3 regions of the Streptomyces sp. NPDC005004 genome follow, and region 3 is predicted to be linked to each of the others. Evidence: riboswitches for the same ligand, from Rfam matches in the RefSeq annotation. Region 3 holds a riboswitch; each other region holds the start of a gene.
What was found. A riboswitch is a leader RNA that binds a small molecule or an ion and turns the genes downstream of it on or off. The one in region 3 is predicted to bind cobalamin.

Region 1: it holds a riboswitch for cobalamin, as region 3 does, so the genes downstream of both, ACWEEU_RS16830 (ribonucleoside-diphosphate reductase subunit alpha) here and ACWEEU_RS07490 (CbtB domain-containing protein) in region 3, are expected to answer to the same signal.
Region 2: it holds a riboswitch for cobalamin, as region 3 does, so the genes downstream of both, ACWEEU_RS26325 (cobalamin biosynthesis protein) here and ACWEEU_RS07490 (CbtB domain-containing protein) in region 3, are expected to answer to the same signal.

Annotation. Positions count from the first base shown of each region.
Region 1 covers NZ_JBSGAH010000010.1:186,926-191,050, forward strand. Annotated here, with positions in the region: gene ACWEEU_RS16815 (DUF3311 domain-containing protein) at 1-97, shown strand, start outside; gene mctP (monocarboxylate uptake permease MctP) at 94-1,704, shown strand; gene ACWEEU_RS16825 (GNAT family N-acetyltransferase) at 1,782-2,288, shown strand; cobalamin riboswitch at 2,352-2,477, shown strand; gene ACWEEU_RS16830 (ribonucleoside-diphosphate reductase subunit alpha) at 2,602-4,125, shown strand, end outside.
Region 2 covers NZ_JBSGAH010000022.1:72,182-76,306, reverse strand. Annotated here, with positions in the region: gene ACWEEU_RS26335 (inorganic phosphate transporter) at 1-1,128, shown strand, start outside; gene ACWEEU_RS26330 (hypothetical protein) at 1,153-1,380, shown strand; cobalamin riboswitch at 1,549-1,690, shown strand; gene ACWEEU_RS26325 (cobalamin biosynthesis protein) at 1,789-2,730, shown strand; gene ACWEEU_RS26320 (cobyric acid synthase) at 2,727-4,125, shown strand, end outside.
Region 3 covers NZ_JBSGAH010000004.1:303,131-307,255, reverse strand. Annotated here, with positions in the region: gene ACWEEU_RS07500 (histidine phosphatase family protein) at 1-269, shown strand, start outside; gene ACWEEU_RS07495 (CbtA family protein) at 452-1,198, opposite strand; gene ACWEEU_RS07490 (CbtB domain-containing protein) at 1,220-1,441, opposite strand; cobalamin riboswitch at 1,477-1,620, opposite strand; gene ACWEEU_RS07485 (GlxA family transcriptional regulator) at 1,738-2,694, shown strand; gene gap (type I glyceraldehyde-3-phosphate dehydrogenase) at 2,845-3,843, shown strand; gene ACWEEU_RS07475 (phytoene desaturase family protein) at 3,933-4,125, opposite strand, start outside.

The DNA of each region.
Region 1 (4,125 bases), on a different contig from region 3:
GGTCTCCACCTCGCTCACCATGCTGGCGTACCAGCTCTGGCAGCGCGATCAGCGCGCCCGCAAGGCTCAGGTTCAGGACGGGGGTGCGTCCCGGTGAAGGACGGCGTCAACGGCGTGGCGCTCGGCGTCTTCGTCTTCTTCTTCCTGGCCGTCACGGTCATGGGCTTCCTGGCCGCGCGCTGGCGCAAGGCCGAGAACGAGCACTCGCTGGACGAATGGGGGCTGGGCGGCCGGTCGTTCGGCACCTGGGTCACCTGGTTCCTGCTCGGCGGCGACCTCTACACGGCGTACACCTTCGTCGCCGTGCCCGCCGCGATCTACGCGGCCGGTGCCGCCGGGTTCTTCGCGGTGCCGTACACGATCCTGGTGTACCCGCTGATCTTCACGTTCCTGCCCCGGCTGTGGTCGGTCTCGCACCGCCACGGGTACGTCACCACCTCGGACTTCGTGCGTGGGCGGTTCGGCTCGAAGGGCCTGTCGCTGGCGGTGGCGGTCACCGGCATCCTGGCGACCATGCCGTACATCGCGCTCCAACTGGTCGGCATCCAGGCCGTCCTGGACGTGATGGGCGTGGGCGGCGGCGAGAACACCAACTGGTTCGTGAAGGACCTGCCGCTGCTGATCGCCTTCGGTGTGCTCGCGGCCTACACCTACTCCTCGGGCCTGCGCGCCCCGGCGCTGATCGCGTTCGTGAAGGACGCGCTGATCTACATCGTCATCGCGGTGGCGATCATCTACATCCCGATCAAGCTGGGCGGGTTCGACCACATCTTCGCGGCCGCCGACAAGAAGTTCACCGCGGCGGGCGCGGGCGGTCTGGTCCCGGCACCGGCGGGCCAGTGGACGTACGCCACCCTGGCGCTCGGTTCGGCGCTCGCGCTGTTCATGTACCCGCACTCGATCACCGCGACCCTGTCGTCCAGGAGCCGTGAGGTGATCCGGCGCAACACCACGATCCTGCCGCTGTACTCCCTGATGCTGGGCCTGCTCGCGCTGCTCGGCTTCATGGCGATCGCGGCCGGAGTGAAGGTGGCCAACGGGCAGTTGGCGATCCCGCAGCTCTTCGAGGACATGTTCCCGAGCTGGTTCGCGGGCGTGGCCTTCGCGGCGATCGGCATCGGCGCGCTGGTCCCGGCGGCCATCATGTCGATCGCGGCCGCGAACCTGTTCACCCGGAACATCTACAAGGACTTCATCAAGCCCGACGCCACGCCCAGGCAGGAGGCGCAGGTCTCCAAGCTGGTGTCGCTCCTGGTGAAGGTCGGCGCGCTGGTCTTCGTCCTCACGATGGACAAGACGGTGGCGATCAACTTCCAGCTCCTGGGCGGCATCTGGATCCTCCAGACCTTCCCGGCGCTGGTGGGCGGTCTGTTCACCCGCTGGTTCCACCGCTGGGCACTGCTCGCGGGCTGGGCGGTCGGCATGGTCTACGGCACGCTGGCCGCGTACGGGGTCGCCTCGCCGACGCAGGCGCACTTCGGCGGCTCGGCCAAGGAGATCCCGGGCATCGGTGAGATCGGCTACATCGGTCTGACGGCCTTCGTGCTGAACGCCCTGGTCACCGTGGTCGGCACGGTCGTCCTGAAGGCCGTGAAGGCTCCCGAGGGCGTGGACGAGACCCGGCCCGGGGACTACACGGCGGACGCGGGCGACGCGGGCGTCGAGGTGGAGCTGCCGCCCGCCACGGCGGGGAGCGCGCACTAGTCCCCGTCACTCAACTACCTTGCGGGCCGCCGGAAACGCGAGAGCGCCGGCGGCCCGCCGTCGTCCACACTCACGGTATGGACTTCCTCATCCGGCAGGCCCGCCCCGACGAGTACGCGGAGCTGGGCGAGATCACCGCCCAGGCCTACCTCCAGGACGGGCTCCTCGACTTCGGGGAGGGCGACGCGTATCTGACCGAGCTGCGGGACGTGGCGAAACGGGCGGCCGCCGCCGAGGTGCTGGTGGCCGTGCGGGACGGGGTGCTGCTGGGCGGTGTGACGTTCGTCCCGTCCGGCGGTCCGATGAGCGACATCGCCGGGGCGGGCGAGGCCGAGATCAGGATGCTGGCGGTCGCGCACGCCGGCCGGGGGCAGGGAGCCAGGGAGGCGCTCGTACGGGCCTGTGTGGAGCGCGCGCGGGCCGTGGAGGGCTGTGTACGGGTCGTGCTGTCGACCCAGCCGACGATGCGCGCGGCCCACCGGATCTACGCGCGCCTCGGCTTCGTTCGCACACCCGAGCGGGACTGGAACCCCCTGCCCGGCCTGCCGGAGATCGCCCTGCTTACCTACGAGTTCACGCTCTGAGATCACCGCGACACACGACAGACACAACATCTGGGGGTGCCACGACAGCACGGCACTAGATGTATGCTCATGCTCGCTGTCGCCGCAGGGGAATCCGGTGCGAATCCGGAACTGTCCCGCAACGGTGTACTCGCGTGCTTTGCGCACGCCCGCTTCAGTCCGAGGACCTGCCGACAGCGCGCCCGGCCGTCCGGTCCGGGTGCCCTGAAGACGTCCGGGCCTCGTGGAGTGGGCCGGTGGACGCGACGCGTGCGCGCTCGTGCCCTCCCCTGCCCTCCGCCAGGCCCCCGTGCCCAGCGAGGGAGAGCCCCACGTGACCATCGCGCCGTCCGACCCGGCTTCAGCCACCCCGGCGACCCGGGTGGAGAACGACGGTCCCGGAGCCGCGCTGCTGCGGACCCTGACCGAGCTGACCGCAGACCTCCCCGACGCCGACCCCGGCCGGGTCGCCGCCGCCGCGCTGCGCGGCCGTTCGGCGAAGGCCGACGAGGCCGAGCTGCGTGAGCTGGCGACCGAGGCCGCCGCCGGTCTGATCTCCGAGGACCCCGCCTACTCGCGGCTGGCCGCCCGGCTGCTCACGCTCTCCATCCGCGCCGAGGCCGCCTCGCAGGGCGTGGCGACCTTCACCGAGTCCGTGGCCGTGGGCCACCGCGAGGGCCTGGTCGCCGACCGCACCGCCGACTTCGTCGCGCTGCACGCCGCCCGCCTTGACGCCCTGATCGACACCGGCGCCGACGACCGGTTCGGCTACTTCGGTCTGCGCACCCTGCACAGCCGCTATCTGCTGCGCCACCCGATCACCCGCAAGGTGATCGAGACCCCGCAGCACTTCATGCTGCGCGTGGCGAGCGGTCTGGCCGAGAACGACAGCGCCGCCGCCGTGGACGAAGTGGCCGCGCTCTACGGCCTGATGAGCCGCCTGGACTATCTGCCGTCCTCCCCCACGCTGTTCAACTCCGGTACGCGGCACCCCCAGATGTCGTCCTGCTACCTGCTGGACTCCCCGCTGGACGAGCTGGACTCCATCTACGACCGCTACCACCAGGTGGCCCGCCTCTCGAAGCACGCCGGTGGCATCGGTCTGTCCTACTCCCGCATCCGCAGCCGGGGTTCGCTGATCCGGGGCACCAACGGGCACTCCAACGGCATCGTGCCGTTCCTCAAGACGCTGGACGCCTCGGTGGCCGCGGTCAACCAGGGCGGGCGGCGCAAGGGCGCGGCCGCGGTGTACCTGGAGACCTGGCACTCCGACATCGAGGAGTTCCTGGAGCTGCGCGACAACACCGGTGAGGACGCGCGCCGTACGCACAATCTGAACCTCGCGCACTGGATCCCGGACGAGTTCATGCGCCGGGTCAACGCCGACGAGCAGTGGTCGCTGTTCTCCCCGGCGGACGTGCCCGAGCTGGTCGACCTGTGGGGCGAGGAGTTCGACGCCGCCTACCGCAAGGCCGAGGCGTCGGGTCTGGCGAAGAAGACCATGCCGGCCCGCGAGCTGTACGGCCGCATGATGCGCACCCTCGCGCAGACCGGCAACGGCTGGATGACCTTCAAGGACGCCGCCAACCGCACCGCCAACCAGACGGCGCTGCCGGGCAACGTGGTCCACTCCTCCAACCTCTGCACGGAGATCCTGGAGGTCACCGACGACGGCGAGACCGCGGTCTGCAACCTCGGCTCGGTGAACCTGGGCGCCTTCGTGGTCGACGGTGACATCGACTGGGCGCGCCTGGACGAGACCGTCCGCACGGCCGTGACCTTCCTCGACCGGGTCGTGGACATCAACTTCTACCCGACCGAGCAGGCGGGCCGCTCCAACGCCAAGTGGCGCCCGGTG
Region 2 (4,125 bases), on a different contig from region 3:
GTGGCCATGTCGGCCGCCCTCAACCTGGTGGGCGCTTTTCTCTCGGTGGAGGTCGCCAACACGATCTCCAAGGGTCTCGTCGACGAGACCGGCATCCGTCCCGAGGTCATCTTCGCCGCACTGACCGGCGCGATCCTCTGGAACCTCCTCACCTGGCTGGTGGGCCTGCCCTCCAGTTCCTCGCACGCCCTGATGGGCGGCCTGATCGGCGCCACCGTCGCGTCGGCGGGCTTCGGCGCCGTCCACGGCGACGTGCTGGTCACCAAGGTGCTGCTCCCGGCCGTCGCCGCCCCCGTGGTGGCCGGTCTGGCCACCATGCTCGCGACCCGGCTGTCCTACGGCGTCTCCCGGGACTCCGGCGGCGAGGCCACCCGCAAGGGCTACCGCGCGGGCCAGATCGCCTCGGCCGGTCTGGTCTCCCTCGCCCACGGCACCAACGACGCCCAGAAGACGATGGGCATCATCACCCTCGCGCTGATCACCGGCGGCGCCATCGCCCCCGGCTCCAACCCGCCGGTCTGGGTCATCCTCTCGGCGGGTCTGGCCATCGCGGCCGGTACCTACATCGGCGGCTGGCGCATCATCCGCACGATGGGCACCGGCCTCACCGACCTGGAGCCGCGTCAGGGCTTCGCCGCCCAGACCAGCGCCGCGACGGCCATCCTGGCCTCCTCGCACCTCGGCTTCTCCCTGTCCACCACCCACGTCGTCTCCGGCGCGGTGATGGGCGCGGGCCTGGGCCGCAAGGGCGGTGTGGTCCGCTGGTCCACCGCGTCCCGGATGTTCGTCGCCTGGGCGCTGACCCTCCCGGCCGCCGCCCTGGTCGCCGCGGGCGCCGAGTCCGTGACCGACCTGGGCGACTGGGGCACCGCCGCCGTCGCCGTCTTCCTGGTCGCCGCGAGCGCCGCGATCTGGAAGATCTCCCGCCGCGAGGTCATCGACCACACCAGCGTCACCCCGGCCGGCGCGCACGAGGAGCCCGCCGGTGTGGTCACCACCGCCATGGCCGCGGTCACCCCACCCCCCGCGGGCACCGTGGCCGAGGGCCTGACGGCCACCATCCCGGCCCCGGCCGTCGTCGAACCGGCCACCGCGACCCCCGTCGCCCCGCCCGCCTCCGCGGCCTGACCCGGTCTCCGAAGGAGCAACCCCATGCAGATCGACTGGGCGGCCATCGGTTCCGTCTTCGGTGTCAGCCTCGCGGCGAGCGTGGCCCTGGTGGTCCTGTTCACCCTGGGCGTCGGCGGGCTCGCCCGCCGCGAGAAGGCCGCCGCGCGCGGCGAGTCGGCCGCCCTCGCGGTGACCGGCGCGTACCTCTGCTTCGCCGCGTGTGCGGCGGCGGTGGCGTACGGGTTCTACCTGATCGTGGCGAAGGCCTGAGCCGACAGCCCCGGCGGCGCATTACGTGTGTGAGGCCCCTTCCGGCACCCGCCGGGAGGGGCCTCGCGCTTCGCCGGCCCCCCCGGCGTACGCCCCGCCTGTGCCTGACGAGGGCCCGATGTGGGCCCGCCCACACTCTCCCTCCGCAGGTCAAGGGCAGGTTGACGGCCCTTCGGGGGGCGTGGTGGACTTCCGGGGCCATGTACGGCGGCAGAAGAGGAAGCCGGTGCGAATCCGGCGCGGTCCCGCCACTGTCACCGGGGAGTGATCCCCGGGAGCCAGGAACTCCTGCCGTCGGTCTCGTCGAACCAGGGCGTGGACACCCTGAGTGAGGACATACCGCCATGCTCGGCTGCCCGTTGAGTACCCCTCCCAGGACCGCTCCCGCGCCCACGGCCGGCTGAGCCGATGGGTGCCGATCGCTCCTACGCGTACGGCGCCGCCGCCGGCCTCCTGGGCGACCTGCTCCTCGGTGATCCCCGCCGCCGCCACCCCGTGGCGGCGTTCGGACGCGCCGCCGGGGCCGTCGAGCGCGCGCTGTGGCACGACCACCGCGGCTGGGGCGCCCTGCACACGCTGGTGTGCGCCGGGGGCGCCGTCGCGACGGGCGCGCTGGCCGAGCGCGCCGTACGCCGCTCCCCCGCCGCGTCCCTGGCGCTGACCGCCGCCGCCACCTGGGCCGTCGTCGGCGGCACCTCGCTGGCCCGGGAGGCACGCGCCGTCGGCCGTGCCCTGGCCGACGGGGACGTGACCGCCGCCCGCGCCCGCCTTCCGCACCTGTGCGGTCGCGACCCGCAGGCGCTGGACGCCGACGGGATCGCCCGCGCCGTGGTCGAGTCGGTCGCCGAGAACACCTCCGACGCGGTCGTGGGCGCCCTGGTGTGGGGCGCGGTGGCCGGGGTGCCCGGGCTGCTCGGCTTCCGGGCCGTCAACACGCTGGACGCCATGGTGGGCCACAAGTCGCCCCGGCTGCGCCGCTTCGGCTGGGCCGCCGCCCGCCTGGACGACGTGGCGGGATGGCCCGGGGCCCGTCTGACCGCGCTGCTGGCGACGCTGGCCGGCCCCGATCCGCGTGGTGCCGTCCGCGCCTGGCGGGCCGACGCCGACCGGCACCCGAGCCCCAACGCCGGTCCGGTGGAGGCGTCGTTCGCGGGCGCCCTCGGCGTGCGCCTCGGCGGCACGCTGTCCTACGGCGGCCGGGTCGAGCACCGGCCCGTGCTCAACGGCTCCGGGCGTCCGGTCCGGGTCACCGACATCGACCGGGCGGTACGGCTCTCCCGCCGCGTCGGTCTGCTCGCGCTCGGCGTGAGCGCCGGGGCGAGCCTGATCCTGAAGGGACGCGGGAAGTGAACGGTGGTCTCCTCGTCGCGGGTACGACCTCCGACGCGGGCAAGAGCGTCGTGACGGCCGGGATCTGCCGCTGGCTGGTCCGCCAGGGCGTGAAGGTGGCGCCCTTCAAGGCGCAGAACATGTCCCTCAACTCCTTCGTCACCCGCGAGGGCGCCGAGATCGGGCGGGCGCAGGCCATGCAGGCGCAGGCGTGCCGCGTCGAGCCGACCGCCCTGATGAATCCCGTGCTGCTCAAGCCCGGTGGCGAGCAGAGCAGTCAAGTGGTGCTGCTGGGCAGGCCGGTGGGCGAGATGAGCGCGCGCGGCTATCACGGCGGACGCCAGCAGCGGCTGCTCGGCACCGTGCTGGAGTGCCTGGCCGAGTTGCGGGGCACGTATGACGCGGTGATCTGTGAGGGGGCCGGTTCGCCCGCCGAGATCAATCTGCGGCGCACCGACATCGTGAACATGGGGATCGCGCGCGGCGCGCGCCTGCCCGTCCTCGTCGTCGGCGACATCGACCGCGGCGGCGTCTTCGCCTCCTTCTACGGCACGCTCGCCCTGCTCTCCCCCGAGGACCAGGAGCTGGTCGCCGGGTTCCTGGTGAACAAGTTCCGGGGCGACGTCTCGCTGCTGGAACCGGGCCTCGACATGCTGCGCGGCCTCACCGGGCGCGACACCTACGGCGTGCTGCCGTTCCGGCACGGGCTCGGCATCGACGAGGAGGACGGGCTCCGCGTCTCGCTGCGGGGCACCGTCCGCGAGTCCACGGTCGCCCCGCCGGTCGGAGAGGACGTGCTGCGGGTCGCGGTGTGCGCGGTGCCGCTGATGTCCAACTTCACCGACGTGGACGCGCTGGCCGCCGAGCCCGGCGTGATCGTGCGGTTCGTGGACCGCCCGGAGGAACTGGCCGACGCCGACCTGGTGGTGGTCCCGGGCACGCGCGGAACCGTGCGGGCGCTGGCCTGGCTGCGCGAGCGCGGCCTCGCGGACGCGCTGGCCCGCCGGGCCGCCGAGGGGCGCCCGGTCCTGGGCATCTGCGGCGGCTTCCAGGTGCTCGGCGAGCGCATCGAGGACGAGGTGGAGTCGCGCGCCGGAACCGTCGAGGGGCTCGGCCTGCTGCCGGTGCGGGTGCGCTTCGCCCGCGAGAAGACCCTCACGCGCCCCTCCGGCGAGGCCCTGGGCGAACCGGTCGAGGGGTACGAGATCCATCACGGTGTCGCCCACGTCCTGGGCGGTGAAGCCTTCCTGGACGGCTGCCGGGTCGGCCAGGTCTGGGGCACCCACTGGCACGGCTCGCTGGAGTCGGACGGCTTCCGGCGCGCCTTCCTGCGCGAGGTCGCCGCCGCCACCGGACGCCGCTTCGTCCCGGCCCCCGGCACCTCGTTCGCCGCGCTGCGCGAGGAGCAGCTCGACC
Region 3 (4,125 bases):
CTCTGTGCCAACGCGTCGGCGGCTGGCTGGAGTCGGAGGTACCGGCGGACTCCCGCACGCTCGCCGTCGTCGAACCGGACGTCGTCCGCGCGGCCGTCGTCCACGCACTCGTCCTGCCTCCGGAGACGTTCTGGCGCCTGGACGTACTGCCGCTGACCGTCACGGAGTTGAGCGGCCGGGCCGGACGCTGGAATCTACGTCTCGGGCGCCCGCTCGGCGGAGAGGCGACGTCACCGCCCGAATCCGACCGTTCCCGGACCGACCGGTGAAACTCAGGCAAGGCTGAGTGACTTTGGCGAGTCGGCGCCCGGTACTCGGTCCCACCGGGCGCCGCTCTTCGCCCTGGCTCCGTGCCGCTCCCGGTGGCGGGGGCCGGGCGGACGAACGCGAGAGGGCCCCGGACGGTCCCGGGGCCCTCTCGTCGTCGTACGGCCGTCGTCGAACGGCCGGCTCAGCCCGAGGCGGCCACCGCCGCCGGGACCTTCGCCGGGCGCGGGTTGAGCTGCCGCTCGGCCAACTCGCCGAAGAGCAGCCCGAATCCGCCCCACAGCACGGCCTGGACGGCCAGCGCGGCGAGCCGGAAGCGCCAGAGCAAGGTGGCCGGGAAGTCCCTGGGCACCTCGTTGACCACCGGCAGGAACGCGTACGCGAGGCCGATCACCACCGCGAAGGCGGCGACGGCCACGACGGTGGCGTACCAGGTCCCCAGGCCCGGGGCGAGCCGCTTGCCGAGCAGGGTGGCGCCGACCGCCAGCAGCACACTGAGCAGCATCATCAGGAAGTACAGCGTGGTGCGCTTGCCGATGGTGTCCGGCTCGCCCACCGAGGGCGGGTTCGCCGGGTACTTGAGGAACGGCACGACGTACACCGCGAGCAGCGCGGCCGTGGACAGCAGCAGCGCGGTCGCGCGGGGGCCGAAGAGGCCGACGCGGCCGAGCGCGAAGCAGAACGCGAGCGCGGCGATGCCGCCGAAGGCGACCCCGTAGACCAGGACGCCGGTGGCGAGACCGGCGGTGGACTGCAGGGAGCGGGAGACGACCTCCATCTCGTGCTCATGGGAGTGGGCGTCCTCGAAGGCGATCGCCCGGTCGACGTTCGGTTCACCGAGGAAGTAGGCGGCGACCAGGGCGAGCAGCCCGGCGGCGAGACCCGCCAACATGCCCCGGACCAGGAGGTTTCTGACCGTTGCGGAGTTCATGGGCCTGCGGCGTCCCTTACGTCAGTGGCAGGGGAAGCCGAGCAGGTGGCGGGCGTCGTGCACCCACTCGTGGACGTCCGTGCCGTTGAACACGGAGGTGGCGCCCTGCTCGGCGCCGACGAAGTAGAGCAGGACCAGCATGAGGACGCCGAAGAAGACGGCCCAGGGCGCGATGTCCTTGAGCGGCAGCTTGGCGGGTACGGCGGGGGTGGTGGCTGTCGGCGGAGCGACGGTCTGCGCCATGGCAGGACCTCCTCGGGAATTCGCGTCCCATCTCGGTGGTGCACAGGACGACGGCCACGGGTCTGACTCGCGCTGCCCTCATGGGGCCTCGCTCACAGTGGCGCGACCGTGCCGGATTCCCACCGGCTTCCGCTCCGCCGTCATCGATTTCGCACCGACGGTACCGCGTACGAGGGGCGCGGCCAAGACCGCGCCGGTCCGGGTGATCTTCCTCTCCCGGCAGGGCGGGACCTGCGGGCACGCGGTGAACACGCCGTGTCAGCGTGCCGGTTCGCCGTCCTCGTACGCTGGCTCCCGTGCCGTCTCCCCCGCTGCTGCGCGCCGCCGTCCTCGTCCTCGAAGGGGCCAAGCCGCTCGATGTGGGCATCCCCGCCCAGGTGTTCACGACCCGTGCCTCCATGCCGTACGAGGTGCGGGTCTGCGGGGCCGAGCCCGGTCTGGTGACCGGCGGCGACGGGCTGTCGTACCACGTGGCACACGGCCTGGAGGCGCTGGAGTGGGCGGACATCGTGTTCGTGCCCGGCTACCGGTTCCCGGACCGGGAGGACCCTCCGGCCGCCGTCGTCACGGCGCTGCTCACGGCGCACGCGCGCGGGGCGCGGCTCGCGGCGATCTCGACGGGCGCGTTCGCTCTGGCGGCGACGGGGCTGCTCGACGGGAGGCGGGCCACGACGCACTGGCACTACACCCGCGCCCTGGCAGAGCGGCATCCGCTGGTCCGCGTGGACGGCAACGTGCTGTTCGTGGACGAGGGCAGCGTGCTCACCTCGGCGGGCGCCGCCTCCGGCATCGACCTGTGTCTGCACATCCTGCGCGGCGACCTCGGGGTGGCCGCGTCCAACCACGCGGCCCGGCGCCTGGTCGCGGCCCCCTATCGCAGCGGGGGTCAGGCGCAGTACGTGCCGCGCAGCGTGCCCGAGCCGCTGGGCGAGCGGTTCGCCGGGACGCGGGAGTGGGCGCTGCGCAGGCTCGGGGAGCCGCTGAGCCTCTCCGCGCTGGCCCGGCACGCCTCGGTGTCGCCGCGCACCTTCTCGCGGCGGTTCGTGGAGGACACCGGATACACGCCGATGGAGTGGGTGACCCGGGCCCGCGTCGACCTGGCCCGCGAGCTCCTCGAGCGCTCGGACCACGGGGTGGAGCGGATCGCGGCCGAGGTGGGGCTCGGCACGGGCGCGAATCTGCGGCTGCACTTCCAGCGCGTGCTGGGGACGACGCCGAGCGACTACCGGCGCACCTTCACCAAGGGGAGCTGAGCGACAGGCGCACCTCCACGAAGGGGAGCCGAGCCACTGGCAGTACCGACGGGAACGCCTGGCACGATCCTTGCGAACCATGGCGCTCCCGCCGCTCCCCCGCCCGCGCGCCGCCCGCGAATCTGGGGGCGAACGGAAGGGACACCATTCATGACTCGTATCGCCGTCAACGGATTCGGCCGCATCGGACGCAATGTGCTGCGCGCGCTGCTGGAGCGCGGGAGCGACCTCGAAGTGGTCGCCGTCAACGACCTCACCGAGCCCGCCGTGCTCGCCCGGCTGCTCGCCTTCGACACCACCGCAGGACGCCTGGGCCGCCCGGTGTCCGTGGACGGGGACACCCTGGTGGTCGACGGCCGTCGCATCAAGGTGCTCGCCGAGCGCGACCCGGCGCAGCTGCCGTGGGCGGAGCTGGGCGTGGACATCGTCCTGGAGGCGACCGGCCGCTTCACCGCCGCCAAGGCCGCGCGCGTCCACCTGGACGCGGGCGCGAGCCGGGTGCTGGTGAGCGCGCCGTCGGACGGCGCGGACGTGACGCTGGCGTACGGCGTGAACACCGACGCCTACGACCCGGCGCTGCACACCGTCGTGTCGAACGCCTCCTGCACGACCAACGCGCTGGCCCCGCTGGCCGCCGTCCTGGACGACCTCGCGGGCATCGAGCACGGCTTCATGACGACGGTGCACGCCTACACCCAGGAGCAGAACCTCCAGGACGGCCCGCACCGCGACGCCCGCCGGGCGCGTGCCGCCGGCGTGAACATCGTGCCGACGACGACCGGCGCGGCCAAGGCCATCGGCCTGGTGCTGCCGGGCCTGGACGGCAAGCTGTCGGGCGACTCGATCCGGGTGCCGGTGCCGGTGGGCTCGATCGTGGAGCTGAACACCACGGTCTCGCGGGACGTCACCCGCGACGAGGTGCTGGCCGCCTACCGCGCCGCCGCCGAGGGTCCGCTCGCCGGGGTGCTGGAGTACTCGGAGGACGCGCTGGTCTCGGCCGACATCGTCGGCAACCCGGCCTCCTCGATCTTCGACTCGGCACTGACCCGGGTGGACGGCCGGCACATCAAGGTCGTCGCCTGGTACGACAACGAGTGGGGTTTCTCGAACCGCGTGATCGACACGCTGGAGCTCCTCGCGGGCAGCTGAACCGGCAGCTGAACTCCCGTACGCGGGCGGCCCCTCGATCCGGAGCCGCCCGCTCGCACTCAGACCGCTCGCCCTCAGACCGCTGGCACTCAGACCGCTCGCGCTCGGTCCGCGAGCGGATCGGTACGAACGCCGAGGTGCCGCAGCGCGGAAGCCGCCGCACCCGCGCCGCACATCCCGTGGGCGCCGGGTCCCGGAGGCGTGGCCGCCGAGCACAGGAACACCCCGGGCAGACCCGTGGCATACGGGTCGAGCGCGGGACGGGCACCGAGCACCAGCTGA